One region of the Rhodoglobus sp. G.S.4 genome, then DNA from elsewhere that is predicted to be linked to it. Evidence: predicted binding sites of a transcription regulator. Region 1 holds the regulator's gene; the other holds the start of a gene.
The links. The regulator HrcA, encoded in region 1, represses chaperone genes, less so after heat shock. The targets are predictions, from matches to a motif close to TTNGCACTCGNNNNNNNCGAGTGCNAA.

Region 1 (7,152 bases):
GTTGGTGAGGTTGGGTATCTCATCACCGGTGTGAAGGATGTGCGCCTGAGCAAGGTTGGCGATACTGTCACCAACTTCGCGAAGCCGTCTACGGTTCCGCTGAAGGGCTATTCCGAACCGAAGCCGATGGTCTTCTCGGGTTTGTACCCGATTGATGGCTCTGACTATCCGGTGCTGCGCGAGGCTCTTGACAAGTTGAAACTCTCGGATGCTGCGCTCGTCTACGAGCCTGAGACGTCTGTTGCTCTTGGCTTCGGTTTCCGTTGCGGATTTTTGGGGCTGCTGCACTTGGAGATTGTGCGTGAGCGGCTCGAACGTGAGTTCAACCTCGACATGATCGCCACGGCGCCGTCGGTGATTTACGAAGTAATGGGTGACGACAAGAAGTTCACCACTGTGACGAACCCGAGCGAATTCCCTGGCGGCAAGATCGCTAGTGTGAGCGAGCCGATGGTGAAGGCATCCGTTCTTACACCGAAGGATTTCGTCGGTACGGTTATGGAACTCTGCCAGTCTCGCCGCGGCACCATGCAGGGCATGGAATATGTCGGTACCGACCGCGTGGAGCTTCACTACACGATGCCGCTCGGCGAAATCGTTTTCGACTTCTTTGATCACTTGAAGAGTCGAACGCAGGGCTATGCGAGCCTCGACTATGAGCCAAGTGGACATCAGGAAGCCGACCTCGTGAAGGTGGACATTCTTCTTCAGGGTGAAGCTGTTGATGCGTTCAGCGCGATCGTGCACCGCGACAATTCGTATGCCTACGGCGTGCTGATGACCGAGCGCTTGAAGAAACTGATTCCGCGTCAGCAGTTTGAGGTTCCCATCCAGGCAGCGATCGGCTCCAAAATCATCGCGCGTGAGTCAATTCGCGCGATGCGCAAAGACGTTTTGGCTAAGTGTTACGGTGGCGATATCAGCCGCAAGCGCAAGCTCCTCGAGAAGCAAAAAGAGGGCAAGAAGCGTATGAAAATGGTGGGGCGCGTCGAGGTTCCGCAGGCTGCTTTCATTGCAGCGCTGTCTGGTGAAGTCGAAGCCGGCAAAGAGAAGAAGTAGACGAAGTGGATGCCCGCACCTACCCCAATGCGCCTGTTACGTACGGCGCGGTGGGTGCCACGCGTGGCAGCACTTTTACCGCTCTTCCTCCGAAGGGCTTCCGTCGCGTTGAGCGCACGGCCAGAATTGGTCACGGCGATGAGCGGTGGGCTTTCGCGCACCAACAAATTTTGACGTGGGGTGTTAAGCGCCGCAGTGGTTTCGGTGTGACCGTGTTGCCTCGCGATCCCGCCGGTGAACCGCTCGATCTTTCGCACGACAATGATGCCCACCCCAAAGTTCGCCCCGGTGACACCATCGTGCTCACGGTAGGGCGAGGTCTGTTCGCGGCCCACGAGCCAGTACGCGTCGTTTACGTTGTTGATCAGCCAACGGTCGCTGGTTTTGCTTATGGAACCCTAGAGGGTCATCCCTTGCGTGGTGAAGAGTCATTCATGATTGAGCGCCGCGACGACAATTCGATTTGGATCACTGTTCGTTCGTTCTCACGACCGTCGTCAACCAAATGGATGTTGCTGTCGCCGGCCTTGCGAGTTTTGCAGTACGTAGTGGTTGGCCGCTATTTGCGAGCGCTTGCCGGCCCCGTTACTTCGACTTAGTCCCGCGTGGCAAGCTCGGCGATGATTCCGATCACGTCGTCGATGCCCGACTCTAGGTCGGAAATGACCAGTCGAGCGTTGGTGTTCCGGAGATCGGCAACGGAGAATGCTCCGGTGGCGACGGCGATAAAGGGCAATTGCGCGCTGTCAGCGGCTAGCCCATCATTCGGGGTGTCACCGATGATGACGTGCGGTCCGGCACCGAGCAGGGGTGCGACGAGCGAGGTGAGGTGTGAGCGATTGGGCGATCGATCACCAAAGAATGAGTTCTGCCAGTTGAAGTCGTTGAGGGAGTAGCCGGCGGCCAACAGTTTGAAGCGCGAGTGCTGAGGGCCATTGCCGGTGAGCAGCGCGTTTGTCCAGCCGTGTCGTGAGACTTCGCGCAGCGCCCGTTGACCTCCGGCGACGGCTTCGCGAGTGAAGCCGAGGTCGTGCTGGGCTTGCGTCCGACTGTCGAGTTCGGTGAGCAGATCATCCAACATCGCGGGGGAGTGTCCATTGAGCTGCAGCAGTTCGGCGAGCAGCTGTCCCTCGGTCATGCCGTGCGGGCTAGCGATCCGTCGCTGTGGTGGGGCGCCGGTGACGCGAGTGAAAGCGTCGACGTAGACCGTTGCACCGTCTCGAGAGTTGTGGATGAGGGTGCCGTCGATGTCCCAAAGAATGTGCGTTGTCACGGTGACATTCTCCCATGACCGAGGTGCGACAATTGAGGTTGTGCCTGCATGCAACTGCTGGGGCACGCTCGTGTGATCAGCTGTTTAGGGGACTCGTTCGTGCCAGGTGCTTTGCCCATTGCCGACCCAGCACCCCTTGACGGCGCGCTACCAGAAAGCGCTGCCGCCGGTTCTGAGAACCGTCAGTGGAGTGTCTACATTCACGTTCCGTTCTGTCGGGTTCGCTGCGGTTACTGCGATTTCAATACGTACACGAGCGAAGAATTGCGCGGAGCGAAACGGTCTGACTACGCAACGGAAGCGATCGCTGAAATGGCATTGGCATCCACCGTGTTGTCCCAGGCTGGCGTTGCTCCCAGAAAAGCGTCGACAGTGTTCTTTGGCGGCGGCACTCCAACGCTGTTGCCCGTGACCGACCTCACTCGCATGCTCGCTGCCGCGCGCGATACCTGGGGTTTCGCTTCGGATGTCGAAGTGACCACTGAGGCGAACCCTGATTCTGTTGACCGCGATTACCTGCTGGCGCTCAAAGATGCCGGATTCACGAGGGTGTCGTTTGGAATGCAGTCGGCAGTGCCCCATGTGCTGGCAACGCTGGAGCGCACTCACGACCCCGAGCGTGTGCCTCACGTTGTGGCGTGGGCTCGCGAGGTGGGGCTCGATGTGAGCCTCGATCTGATCTACGGAACTCCGGGCGAGACTTTGCAGGATTGGGAGCGTTCGCTTGATCACGCGATCGCGCAGAATCCTGACCATATTTCGGCCTACGCGCTGATTATCGAAACGGGCACGAAGTTGGCGGCACAGATTCGCCGCGGAGTTGTTGCTGCCGTCGATGATGATCTTCAGGCTGACATGTACGAATTAGCGGAGTACAAGCTCAAGGCTGCCGGGTACGAGTGGTACGAGGTCAGCAACTGGGGCAAGGCAAGCGATGATCCTGAGGTCAGCAACACTAGTCGCCACAATGTGGGCTACTGGTTGGGCAATGACTGGTGGGGTGTTGGCCCTGGCGCGCACAGCCACGTCGGAGGAGTGCGCTGGTGGAATGTGAAACACCCGGCCGCGTATGCGGATCGTATCGCCGCTGGTCACTCTCCGGGGGCAGGTCGAGAGACGCTCGCTGACTCCAGCAAGTATCTGGAACACGTCTTGTTGCGCACCCGGGTGCGCAATGGGCTTCAGATTGACACGCTCGATGCCGAAGGTCGTACCGCGGTCGCTGGGCTGATTGCCGAAGAGCTCGTCGAAGCACGAGCCGCACTGAGCGGAACGATTGAGCTCACACTAAAGGGGCGCCTGCTCGCGGATGCCGTAGTACGACGACTGCTCGCTGACGCCCCTATTTAGAGCGATGGGTCTGAGTTATTTAATGAACTCGAACGTGAGTGGGTAGCTGTAGGCCTGCCCTTTGTTCGCGGCGATTGCAGCGATGATGCTGAAGATGACGATCAGAACGGCGGCCGCGACAATAATAAGGAAGCCGATTCCGACGATGGTGAGAATCCCGCCAAGGAACATCGCGATATACATCGTGATTTGAAAGTTGAGTGCAGTGCGAGCGTGGGCGCGCACGAACGGTCCGCGGTCTTTGAAGACGAGGTAGCCAACGAGCGCTGAAATGAATCCCAAGAAGATTCCACCGATGTGAATCAGTGTTGACCAGAGCTTCTCATCGCTTGGACTCATCGGTTGGATCGGTGCGTACGGAGAGCTGGTGGGAGGTGTGGAATCTGACATGACTCCATTAAACCCTGCATTGGGCAAAAGAATAGCCCCGAGAGCCGAAGCTCCCGGGGCCGAGTCTTTTTCAGCGGGTAACTACCGCGTTACTTGATGAGACGAAGAGCGAAGGGGTAACGGTAGTGATTGCCGTCCTTCGCCTTGGTGAAGCCGACGATCGAGAAGATGATCGCTACAACGACCAGAGCAAACCAGAGCAAGCCCTGGATTGGCGCGAAGAGACCGAAAGTGACTGCGGAGAGGATCGAACCGAGGATCGCGACGGCGATCTGCGCAATGGTCAACGTGATCTGGAAGTTCAGCGCTTCCTTGGCTTCCACATTGGTGAAAGCTCCGCGGTCTTTGAAGACCAGCCAGATGATGAGCGATGGCAGGAAGCTGAGGATTCCGCCCAAGTGAGCGAATGACGCCCACTGATTGTCCTCTGCCGTGGTCAGTTGAGCGGCAGGCTGCGGTGCGGCGGGCTGCGGATTTGCGTCAGTCATGAGTTCGTGCCTTTCAGGTGAACAAGGGAACTTCCCGGGTTTCATCAAAGTGCTCGGTGTGCCACCTGAGCATTTCCCCGAAGGGGTAGCGCTCAAGTACAGAGACACGCTAGCGCTAATGAGTTGCGCGGTGCAACGGTTGTGTCACGGAGTGTCGAGTAAGATTGGCAGTCGAACGGATTGAGTGCCAATCAAGAGAGGTGGGTGGTGGCATGGTTTCCGCCCGCGGACTTGACGTGCTTCGAGTCATCGTGCAGGACTACGTTGCTACGCGCGAGCCTGTCGGATCCAAATCGATAGTCGAGCGTCATTCCTTTGGGGTGTCTGCTGCAACGATTCGCAACGACATGGTTTTGCTCGAAGACGAAGAGCTGATTACCGCTCCTCACACCTCATCTGGCCGGGTGCCAACAGACAAGGGCTATCGCGTATTCGTCGACCAGCTCGCAGATCTCAGGCCGCTCACTAGCGCCCAACGTCAAGCAATTGAGTCGTTCCTGGGGCAAGCAGACGATTTGGACGACGTTCTTGCGCGCACTGTTCGCATGCTGTCTCAGCTAACGAACAGTGTCGCGCTTGTGCAGTATCCGTCTCTTGCTACGGCTCGGGTGCGCCACGTTGAGCTGGTCCCCATTAGTTCTTCGCGAATTATGACGGTGTTCATCACCGACTCCGGGCTCGTCGAGCAGCGGCTCATCGATGTTTCCGAACCTCTCGACGAGGTGTTTCTGGGCGAGATGCGCGCAAAGCTGAATTCGGCGCTCCACGGCCAGTCGCTTCCTCAGGCGGCGGAGCGGCTCGCGAATTTCGCGGATATTTTTCCTGTGGAACGTCAGGCACTCGTCAGCCAGGTGGCATCCAGCTTGATCGAACAGGTATTGGCTAATCGCCATGACAAACTTGTTCTCGCGGGCACAGCAAATCTTGCGCGAACCGAGCAAGACTTCTCGGGAAGTATTTTTCCTGTTCTTGAGGCAATAGAAGAGCAAGTGACGTTGTTACGGCTCTTTGGAGAAATGCAAGTAACAAGTGGGTCCGTTTCCACGCGGATCGGACGCGAGAACGCAGAATTTGGGTTGGAAGAGACTTCGGTCGTCACGGGTGGGTACTCCTCGTCTGGCGGCGGCATTGCACGCCTCGGTGTGCTTGGTCCAACCCGCATGGATTATTCGAACAACATGGCAGCGGTTCGCGCGGTAGCGCGCTACCTGTCGCGACTTTTGGAAGAAAACTGAGCTCGTAAGGAGCAATCGGAACTTTGGCAGATCACTACGAAGCACTGGGCGTTGCCCGCGAGGCCACGCCAGAAGAAATCAAGAAGGCGTACCGCAAACTCGCTCGCGAGTTGCACCCCGACGTCAACCCGAGCGCAGATGCATCAGAGCGGTTCAAGTCCGTCACGCATGCCTATGACGTGCTCAGCGATCCGCAGCAACGTCAGCAGTACGACATGGGTGGAAGCGGCGGATTCGGCGGCGGTGCGAACTTCGGATTCGGCGACATCTTCGAGACCTTCTTTGGTGGCGGTGGTGGCGGACAATCCGTTGGACCACGCTCGCGACGGGAGCGGGGACAAGATGCGCTCTTGCGGGTTGAAGTCAGCCTGAAAGACACCATCTTCGGTGTCTCACGGGACATCGAGGTCAACACAGCTGTGCTCTGTGAAACGTGTGAGGGAAACTGCTCAGCTCCCGGCTCATCTCCAGTGCGCTGCGATATTTGTCAGGGTAGCGGCCAGATCCAGCGCCAAGTGCGCAGCCTTTTGGGCAACGTCATGACGTCGAGTCCCTGCGGCACATGCCGCGGATACGGCAACATCATCGTGAACCCGTGCGCCACGTGTGCCGGCCAAGGTCGCGTGCGCGCACAGCGCACCATTTCGGTTGACATTCCGGCCGGAGTCGAAACCGGTTTGCGGTTGCAAATGCCCGGTCAGGGTGAAGTCGGCCCGGCAGGCGGCCCGAATGGAGACCTCTTCTTGGAGATGAAAGTCCGTCATCACGACGTCTTCAGTCGCTCAGATGACGATCTTCTCGCAACCGTCGAGGTGCAGATGCTCGACGCGATCTTGGGAACCACCGTCACGCTCGATGGTCTCGATGACAAAGTCGAAGTTCACATCAAGCCTGGCACTCAGAGCGGTGAAGTTCTCACGGTCAAGGAACGAGGAATCACGAGCCTTCGCGGAGGCGGTCGAGGTGACTTGCGCTTGGGCATCCAAGTGGTCACACCTACCAAGTTGAGTGGTGCCGAGCAGACCTTGATCAAACAACTTGCTGCCATTCGCAAGAGCAAAGAACCGCATTTTGCTGAATTCCAGCAGGGCCTGTTCGCGAAGCTTCGCGATCGGTTCCTGTAGGCGACGACCGTGGCGCACCTGTACATTGATGAAGAGCTCGACGACGCGCAGGTCGGCGATACGGTTTCGCTGACGAAAGCGGAAGCCCGCCATGCGGTGACAGTCTCACGCCTCAAGGTTGGCGAGACGATTGCGATTAGCAATGGTGCTGGGCTCACAGTTTCGGGGCCCATCACGACTGCCGAACACACAGAACTCAGCATCGAAGTAGCCGAGACGCACCGCACGCCACG
Region 2 (7,152 bases), 670 kb from region 1:
TCCTGATGCAGCAGCCGACCTAGCGCCGCTCGTACACGTTGATGCCTACCGACTGGGTAGTGCGGTCGAGCTCGATGACCTCGACATTGATTTTGAAGCATCCATTGTCGTCGTCGAATGGGGCGCAGGGTTGCTCGATGGGGTCAGCCCATCGTGGTTGAACGTAGACATTGTTCGCCCAACCGGTGCAGGTACCGAGCCCACAGCAGGCACCGCGCCCACAGCCAGTCGTGAACGCGACGCTGGCGACGACTTTTCCGAAGAAGCTGTTGAACCACGCACCGTCACCGTGACCGGTCATGGTGCCAAGTGGGCAGAAATGGGGTGGCTTGATGTTCTTAGCAATTGATACATCAGCGGGCACCAGCGTTGCCATCGTCGATGCGACCGGCGTGGTCCGGTCCGCGTGCGACTCTGCAGACACCCGCAAACACGCCGAAGTCATCGGCGATTTTGTTTATAGTTGCCTCGCCGATGCCGGGCTCTCGGTAACCGACCTAACCGGTGTCGTCGCGGGGATGGGCCCCGGTCCTTTCACGGGGCTCCGCGTGGGAATCGTCGCAGCCCGCGCTTTCGCGTTTGGGGCCGGTCTCCCGCTTTACCCGGTGGTCACCCACGATGCCATCGCGCTCGGCGAAACCGCACCAACTCTCATCGCCACTGACGCGAGGCGCAAAGAGTTCTACTGGTCGACCTATGCGGGAACGGATGACGCGGGGTTGCCGATCCGCGTCGCTGGCCCAGCGCTGGCCCCTGCCGCCGAATTGGCCGATCATGTGCCGCACTATGAACGTTATGCCGTGCACGAAGCAGCACCAGTACACGCAGCACAACTGGCTCAACTGGCGCAACTACTGAAGGCAAACGGACGCGAGTTCGCCGGCCACGAAGCGCTCTACTTGCGCTCGCCTGACATCAGTCTTTCCGCAGGACCGAAACGAGTAACCGCATGAGCTGGCAATTGCGCCGCGCTACCCCAGACGACCTTGACGCCATCATGATTATCGAGTCGAGCGAGTTCGCCAATGACGCGTGGTCGAGAGACATGATGGCGGCAGAGATTGTCGACAACCACGGCTATTACCTTGTCGCACACCCGGTAGGGGATCCCACGCAAGTGACGGCCTATGCAGGATTGCGTGCGCCGTTCCGTTCCGGGCAGGCGGACATCCAAACTATTGCTGTCGCACCGGATGCTCGACGCCACGGTATCGGTCGTGCCCTGATGCACGCGCTCATGGTTGAGGCTCGCGATCGCGGGGCAAGTGAGCTCTTCTTGGAGGTGCGTGACGACAACCCTGCCGCCCAACGCCTTTATGATTCGCTCGGTTTTGAACGGATCGCTGTGCGGCCTCACTACTACCAGCCTGATGGCGTTGATGCGATCGTGATGCGACTGACTATTCCTGAGCCGAAACTTTCCCCGGCGGTCGGCAGATGACTGAGTTGTCTGGAGGGGATAGCTCCCGCTCGGAGTATCGCGAGGCTCCGAGCACGCGCAGCCTGCCGATGAACACGACGGAACCGCTCGTGCTGGGAATCGAAACCAGTTGTGATGAGACCGGTATTGGCATTGTTCGAGGAAATCGGTTGCTGGCCAATGTGATTTCTTCCTCCATGGACGAGCACGCACGCTATGGCGGCGTCGTTCCCGAAGTTGCTGCACGCGCGCACCTTGAGGCGATGCAGCCAGCGCTCGAGCAGGCGCTCGCCGCCGCGGGAGTGGAGCTCCACGAAGTCGACGCCATTGCCGTCACGAGCGGTCCAGGGTTGGCGGGTGCGCTCATGGTCGGAGTTGCTGCAGCGAAGGCACTTGCGGTCGCGACCGACAAGCCGCTCTATGCCGTCAACCATCTCGTCGGTCATGTCGGAGCGGATGTGCTGCGTGATGACGGAACCGAGATCGACCTTCCGACAATTGCGCTACTCGTTTCGGGTGGACACACCTCGTTGCTGCATGTGCGTGATCTCGTTTCCGATGTCGAACTGCTCGGCGAGACAATCGATGATGCGGCAGGCGAAGCCTTTGACAAAGTAGCGAGACTGCTGGGATTGCCGTATCCGGGCGGGCCACAGATTGACCGGGTTGCTGCCGGGGGAGATCCCCGTGCGATTCGCTTTCCTCGAGGCCTCAGTCATGCCAAGGATCTGGAGCGGCATCGCTACGACTTCTCCTTTTCGGGTCTCAAGACCGCTGTTGCCCGGTGGGTGGAGCGCGAGCAAGATGCGGGAACAGAATTCTCGATCGCGGATGTTGCCGCTAGCTTTCGAGAGGCAGTCGTTGACGTCCTGCTGACCAAGGCAGTCGCGGCGTGCGTTGATCGAGGGGTGCCTCGCCTGCTTCTCGGTGGCGGGGTTGTTGCGAATGCCCGGGTGCGGGAACTCGCTCAGGAGCGGTGCGACGCTGCCAACATCCAACTCAGGATTCCGCCGCTGTCGTTGTGCACCGACAACGGCGCGATGATCGCAGCGTTAGGTGCCCAATTGGTAATGGCAGGTAAACAACCGTCGACGCTGAGCTTCAGTGCGGACTCGACTCTTCCTGTCACCCAAATTCAGGCGTAGTTTCGCGCTAGGCTCGAACCCAGACACATTGACAGCGTTCTTTCAGGCTGACAATATGGTCGCGCCGCTTTCGGTTTCATCTACTAAGGAGCATTCCGTCATGTCAGAACCCACGCCTTACGCCTCGACGCCAACAGGCGCGCCGGTTGCCAAGTGGAACGTACTCTCCATCGTGTCCCTCGTGACCTCGATTCTGTGGCTTAGCCTCATCGGCATCATCACTGGTCACATCGCACTAAGCCAGATCAAAAAGACTGGCGAACAGGGCAACGTGCTCGCCATCATCGGACTTGTCCTGGGCTACCTCGGTCTACTGGGAGCCATTATTTTTGGCGCGATCATCATCGGATCGTTGGCACTCGGCGGAGCCGTAACCTCGTACTAGATTTTTCCTGTTCGAAGGGCCTGCACAGGTGTGCGGGCCCTTCGGCGTTAACGCGAATTGTTAACGGGAAAATGTTGATGTTCGCTTGCTAAAGTGGCCGAATGGCTACTAACAACTCAGACGGCTCGACGCCGTCGATCCCCACTCCCGCTATTCCTGCGGCATCAAGCGCGCCCAAGGCAAAGGCGACTCCGTCAGCCAAGAAGCCTGCGGCAACGAAGAAGACGACCGCCTCGCCGGCCGCAGCGAAGTCCACACCTGCAGCGAAGGCTTCCCCCACTAAGACTTCAGTTGCCAAGGCTTCAGTTGCCAAGGCTTCCACCACCAAGACTTCCCCTGCCAAGGCTTCCCCCACCAAGACTGCCGCGGCTAAGACTTCCACCACCAAGACTGCCGCGGCTAAGGGCACTGCGCCAAAGGCCACCCCCACAGCGAAGATGGATGCTGCGAAACCCGCAACGGAGAAGGCTGCCGTTCCAGCGCCAGTCGCCCCCACCAGCGCAGCACCGAAGTCAGCAGCGGCACCGGCACCGGCAAAGTCCGCAGTGTCGGCGACAAGTGCTGCTGCGGCCACTCCGGCATCGGCGACGTCAGCTCCCTCGACCCCGCCGGTGCCTCCCGTCACGCCCAACGACACTCCCGCGACGTCGAACGATCCGTACTCCGCGCCAAGCGGTACCCCGATCCCCGGCTACGAGAGTGCAGCTACTCCGGGTCAGGCACCATTCACCCCGGTTCCGGCCGGTCCCCCACAGGGGCTCTCCATCGCCTCGATGGTTACCGGAATCTCGGGCATCCTGCTGTCGTTCGTCGCTTTTGGTTTCTTGCCGGGCGTTGCAGCGGTAGTCATGGGCCACATGGCGCAGAAGAAGCAACCTCAGTCGCGTCCTTTCTGGCTCACGGGCTTGATCACCGGATACATTAGCGTCGCGATCGGCTTGATCACCGGAATCATTATTATTGGCGCATTCCTGCTATTTACTGCAGGCATCAGCCAGATGGGTCCCAGCTTCCGCCGCGATTTCTAGCAGCCACCAGCCCGCTACGCAGGCGAAACAACGCGGCGAGCTAGTAGCGCCCGACGCTTGCCTGCCACGCGCGTAAGAATCAGCGTTGCACTGTGCTCACCCTTCAGTGAGAGCGATGTTCGGAAAGTCGCGGGGTCGATATCGACCCCGCGCTTTTTGATTTCTAGAGTGCCAATCTTGCGGGAAGCGAGTTCCTTCTTGAGTGAGCGCTTATCGAGTGCGAAGTCAGCGACAATCTCGAAACAGGTTGCGAATGGCGAGGCCACTGCTGCGTCTGCACTGAAGTACGCAATCGACGTGTCGAGCATCCGTCCGTTCAGCTGTCTGGTGAGATCTCCGATAAGCCTCGCCCGGATGACTGCCCCATCTGGTTCATAAAGAAACTGCCCTAATTCTCCCGTGGCTTCATCTGCGCTGTCGGAGGCTGCCGTCATTTCGGCGGTGCCGTGTTCACCGATGACCAGTGCGGAGCGACGGATGCCGTCGCGAGCGACTGCACCGAACCACAGCCCGAGCTCTACGACTTCACGGCCGACTGAGATCCACTGGGCTTCAGCATTTTCGGGAATGAGATCGCGATCGATGCCGGGGCCGAGCTTGATTCCGGTGGGATAGCGCTCGGCAAGACTGAAAGCGAAATCGAGTGATGGTGTCCAGTCCGCCGGATTGGTCAGGCGAACGCGAGCATCCCGCCGCGCTGGGTCGAGGTAGATGCCGTCGATCCCTGAGAGATCTGCCGATTCTGCATCGCCGTGAACGACGTGAGCGTTGCTCCAGGGAGCTAGATTGAAGCTCGCGAGCGCTGCGGTGGTTTCGTCCAACTCGACAGCCGTGACGGTGAGGCCGAGGCCTGCGAGCGCGAGGGCGTCTGCGCCGATTCCGCAGCCGAGATCGGCGACCCACTTCACATTGGCGTTACTGAAGCGGCCGGCGTGGAGCGCCGCAACAGGAAGTCGAGTTGCTTGTTCGAGGCCGGCTTCGGTAAAGAGCATCCGTTCGGCAAATGGGCCGAACTTGTTCGCCGCTTTTGCCCGCAATTTGGACTGGCTGAGCACGGCGGCGACGAGGCCGGCGCTGTGGCCAGCTTTTCGCAGTTCGCCGACAGTGCGTACAATTTCGTCGCTCGATTGCCAAGCGGGAAGTGAGTCGAGCAGGCGGAGGCCTTCGGCTGAAAGTAGCTCGCGCAATTCGCTCTGATTCATTCTCTAACCGTATCCGCATCTGTATTGGCACTCACGTTGATCGAGTGCCAACCAAGCCGTATAGTTGATCTGGCACTCCCACAGGGAGTGTGCCAACCCAAGAACTTGAGAAAGAGGTCACACGTGTCGGTGTCCATTAAGCCGCTCGAAGATCGCATTGTTATCAAGCAGGTCGATGCAGAACAGACCACCGCGTCTGGGCTCGTCATTCCTGACACTGCGAAAGAGAAGCCCCAAGAGGGTGAAGTAGTCGCCGTAGGTCCCGGTCGTATCGACGACAACGGAAACCGCGTGCCGCTTGACATCGCCGTAGGCGACAAGGTTATTTACTCCAAGTACGGCGGGACCGAAGTGAAGTACGGCGGAGACGACCTGCTCGTGCTGTCGGCTCGCGACGTTCTTGCTGTGGTCGTTCGCTAAGGCGAAGCGCAAATCATCGCCGAACTTCGCTGTTCGGCATCACTCAAGCCCAAGGCAATTGCCTTGGGCTTTTGTGTTGGGCGGATGTCAGTGGTGCAGCCGGCGCAGCCCTAGAATTTAACGGTGCCCCCGACTTCTCACGCTACTGACCGCGTATCACCGAGCGGCCTCGGTTTTGCGGTATCCGCCTACATACTGTGGGGCGCGATGCCCATCGCGTTTTTCTTCCTCAAGGACTCAGGCGCCATCGAGATTGTGGCCTGGCGGATTGTTCTCTCACTCGTTTTCTGTGCTGCACTTTTGCTCGTCACGCGTGGCTATGCGCGGGTGATGGTGATTGTGCGCGATCGTCGAACTTTCTGGACTCTGGGTTTGGGCGGCGCTTTCGTTGTCGTGAACTGGCTTGTCTACGTTTATGCAAGCCTCAACGGCCACATCGTTGAAGCATCGCTTGGCTACTTCACGAACCCCATCGTGACCGTATTGCTTGGCGTCATCATTCTTCGAGAACGACTCCGCCCTCTACAGTGGGTCGCGATTGGCATCAGTGCGCTCGCTGTTCTTGTGCTGGCGATCGGTTACGGAAAATTCCCCTGGATCGCTTTGGCTCTGGCCTTCAGCTTCGGTATCTATGGACTCGTAAAGAAGAGCGTTGGACCGAAGGCGGATGCGCTGGGTGGGCTAGCAGTCGAAACAGCATTCTTGACGCCAATCGCCATAATAGTTCTGTTTGTATTGGACGCCAACGGCACTCTTTCGCTTGGCTCCGTTAGCACTAGCCACACGGTTTTGACGCTGTGTCTTGGCGCCATCACCGCGATCCCGTTGATCCTTTTTGCTGCCGCCGCCCGCCGTCTGCCGCTCACCTACATGGGCCTCGCCCAGTACTTGGCGCCAATACTGCAGCTTGTGGTTGGCGTCTTCATCTTCCACGAGGCTATGCCGCCGGAACGCTGGTTGGGATTCGCCATTGTGTGGGTGGCGTTGGCTATCCTCACCTTCGATCTCTTCCGTCACTCGTCACGTACTCGGCTTGGTTCGCCAGCCGAAGCTCCTGGCGCACCGTAGTATTCCTGTGAAGGTGCGTGATCGCCCGAAGGTCGCGGTGCCGAGAGAGGTAAGTCAATGACGAGGTTTCGTGCAATTCGACGTCTAATCGTTGCGGCAACCGTTGCCGTCGCTCTTGCAGCGTGCAGTTCACCTGCACCGACGCCCACTCCGGTGGTTTCGGCAGCAGTGTCACCTACTCCGACCCCGGTTGTAACTCCTGCGGGTGATGGCGTGCTGCGAGTGGGTACCATCTTTCCGACGAGTGGAACATTCTCCTTTCTCGCTGCTGCGCAAGCGGCGGGGGTGGCTGCTGCAGTCAAGGAGATCAACGCGGCTGGCGGAGTAAACGGTGCCCCCGTTGAGATTGTGAGTGCAGACTCGGGTGAGGCAAAGACCACAAAGCTCGAGTCATCGTTTAAGACACTGGTGTCTAAGAAGGTTGATGTGGTCATCGGGCCGTCGTCGTCGGCTCTCGCGCAAAGGGCTATCCCTCTCGCAATCG

Region 2: the regulator HrcA is predicted to act here: its motif matches at 5,205-5,231, upstream of groES (co-chaperone GroES).

What each region holds. Positions count from the first base shown of each region.
Region 1 is NZ_CM152748.1:1,669,443-1,676,594, reverse strand. It holds gene lepA (translation elongation factor 4) at 1-1,059, shown strand, start outside; gene AC061P_RS08105 (DUF1990 family protein) at 1,065-1,658, shown strand; gene AC061P_RS08100 (HAD family hydrolase) at 1,655-2,332, opposite strand; gene hemW (radical SAM family heme chaperone HemW) at 2,432-3,682, shown strand; gene AC061P_RS08090 (DUF4870 domain-containing protein) at 3,698-4,072, opposite strand; gene AC061P_RS08085 (DUF4870 domain-containing protein) at 4,162-4,560, opposite strand; gene hrcA (heat-inducible transcriptional repressor HrcA) at 4,773-5,795, shown strand; gene dnaJ (molecular chaperone DnaJ) at 5,819-6,919, shown strand; gene AC061P_RS08070 (16S rRNA (uracil(1498)-N(3))-methyltransferase) at 6,929-7,152, shown strand, end outside.
Region 2 is NZ_CM152748.1:2,339,811-2,346,962, reverse strand. It holds gene tsaE (tRNA (adenosine(37)-N6)-threonylcarbamoyltransferase complex ATPase subunit type 1 TsaE) at 1-349, shown strand, start outside; gene tsaB (tRNA (adenosine(37)-N6)-threonylcarbamoyltransferase complex dimerization subunit type 1 TsaB) at 333-953, shown strand; gene rimI (ribosomal protein S18-alanine N-acetyltransferase) at 950-1,441, shown strand; gene tsaD (tRNA (adenosine(37)-N6)-threonylcarbamoyltransferase complex transferase subunit TsaD) at 1,510-2,565, shown strand; gene AC061P_RS11535 (DUF4190 domain-containing protein) at 2,666-2,950, shown strand; gene AC061P_RS11530 (DUF4190 domain-containing protein) at 3,052-3,978, shown strand; gene AC061P_RS11525 (class I SAM-dependent methyltransferase) at 3,993-5,180, opposite strand; gene groES (co-chaperone GroES) at 5,304-5,600, shown strand; gene rarD (EamA family transporter RarD) at 5,724-6,668, shown strand; gene AC061P_RS11510 (ABC transporter substrate-binding protein) at 6,726-7,152, shown strand, end outside.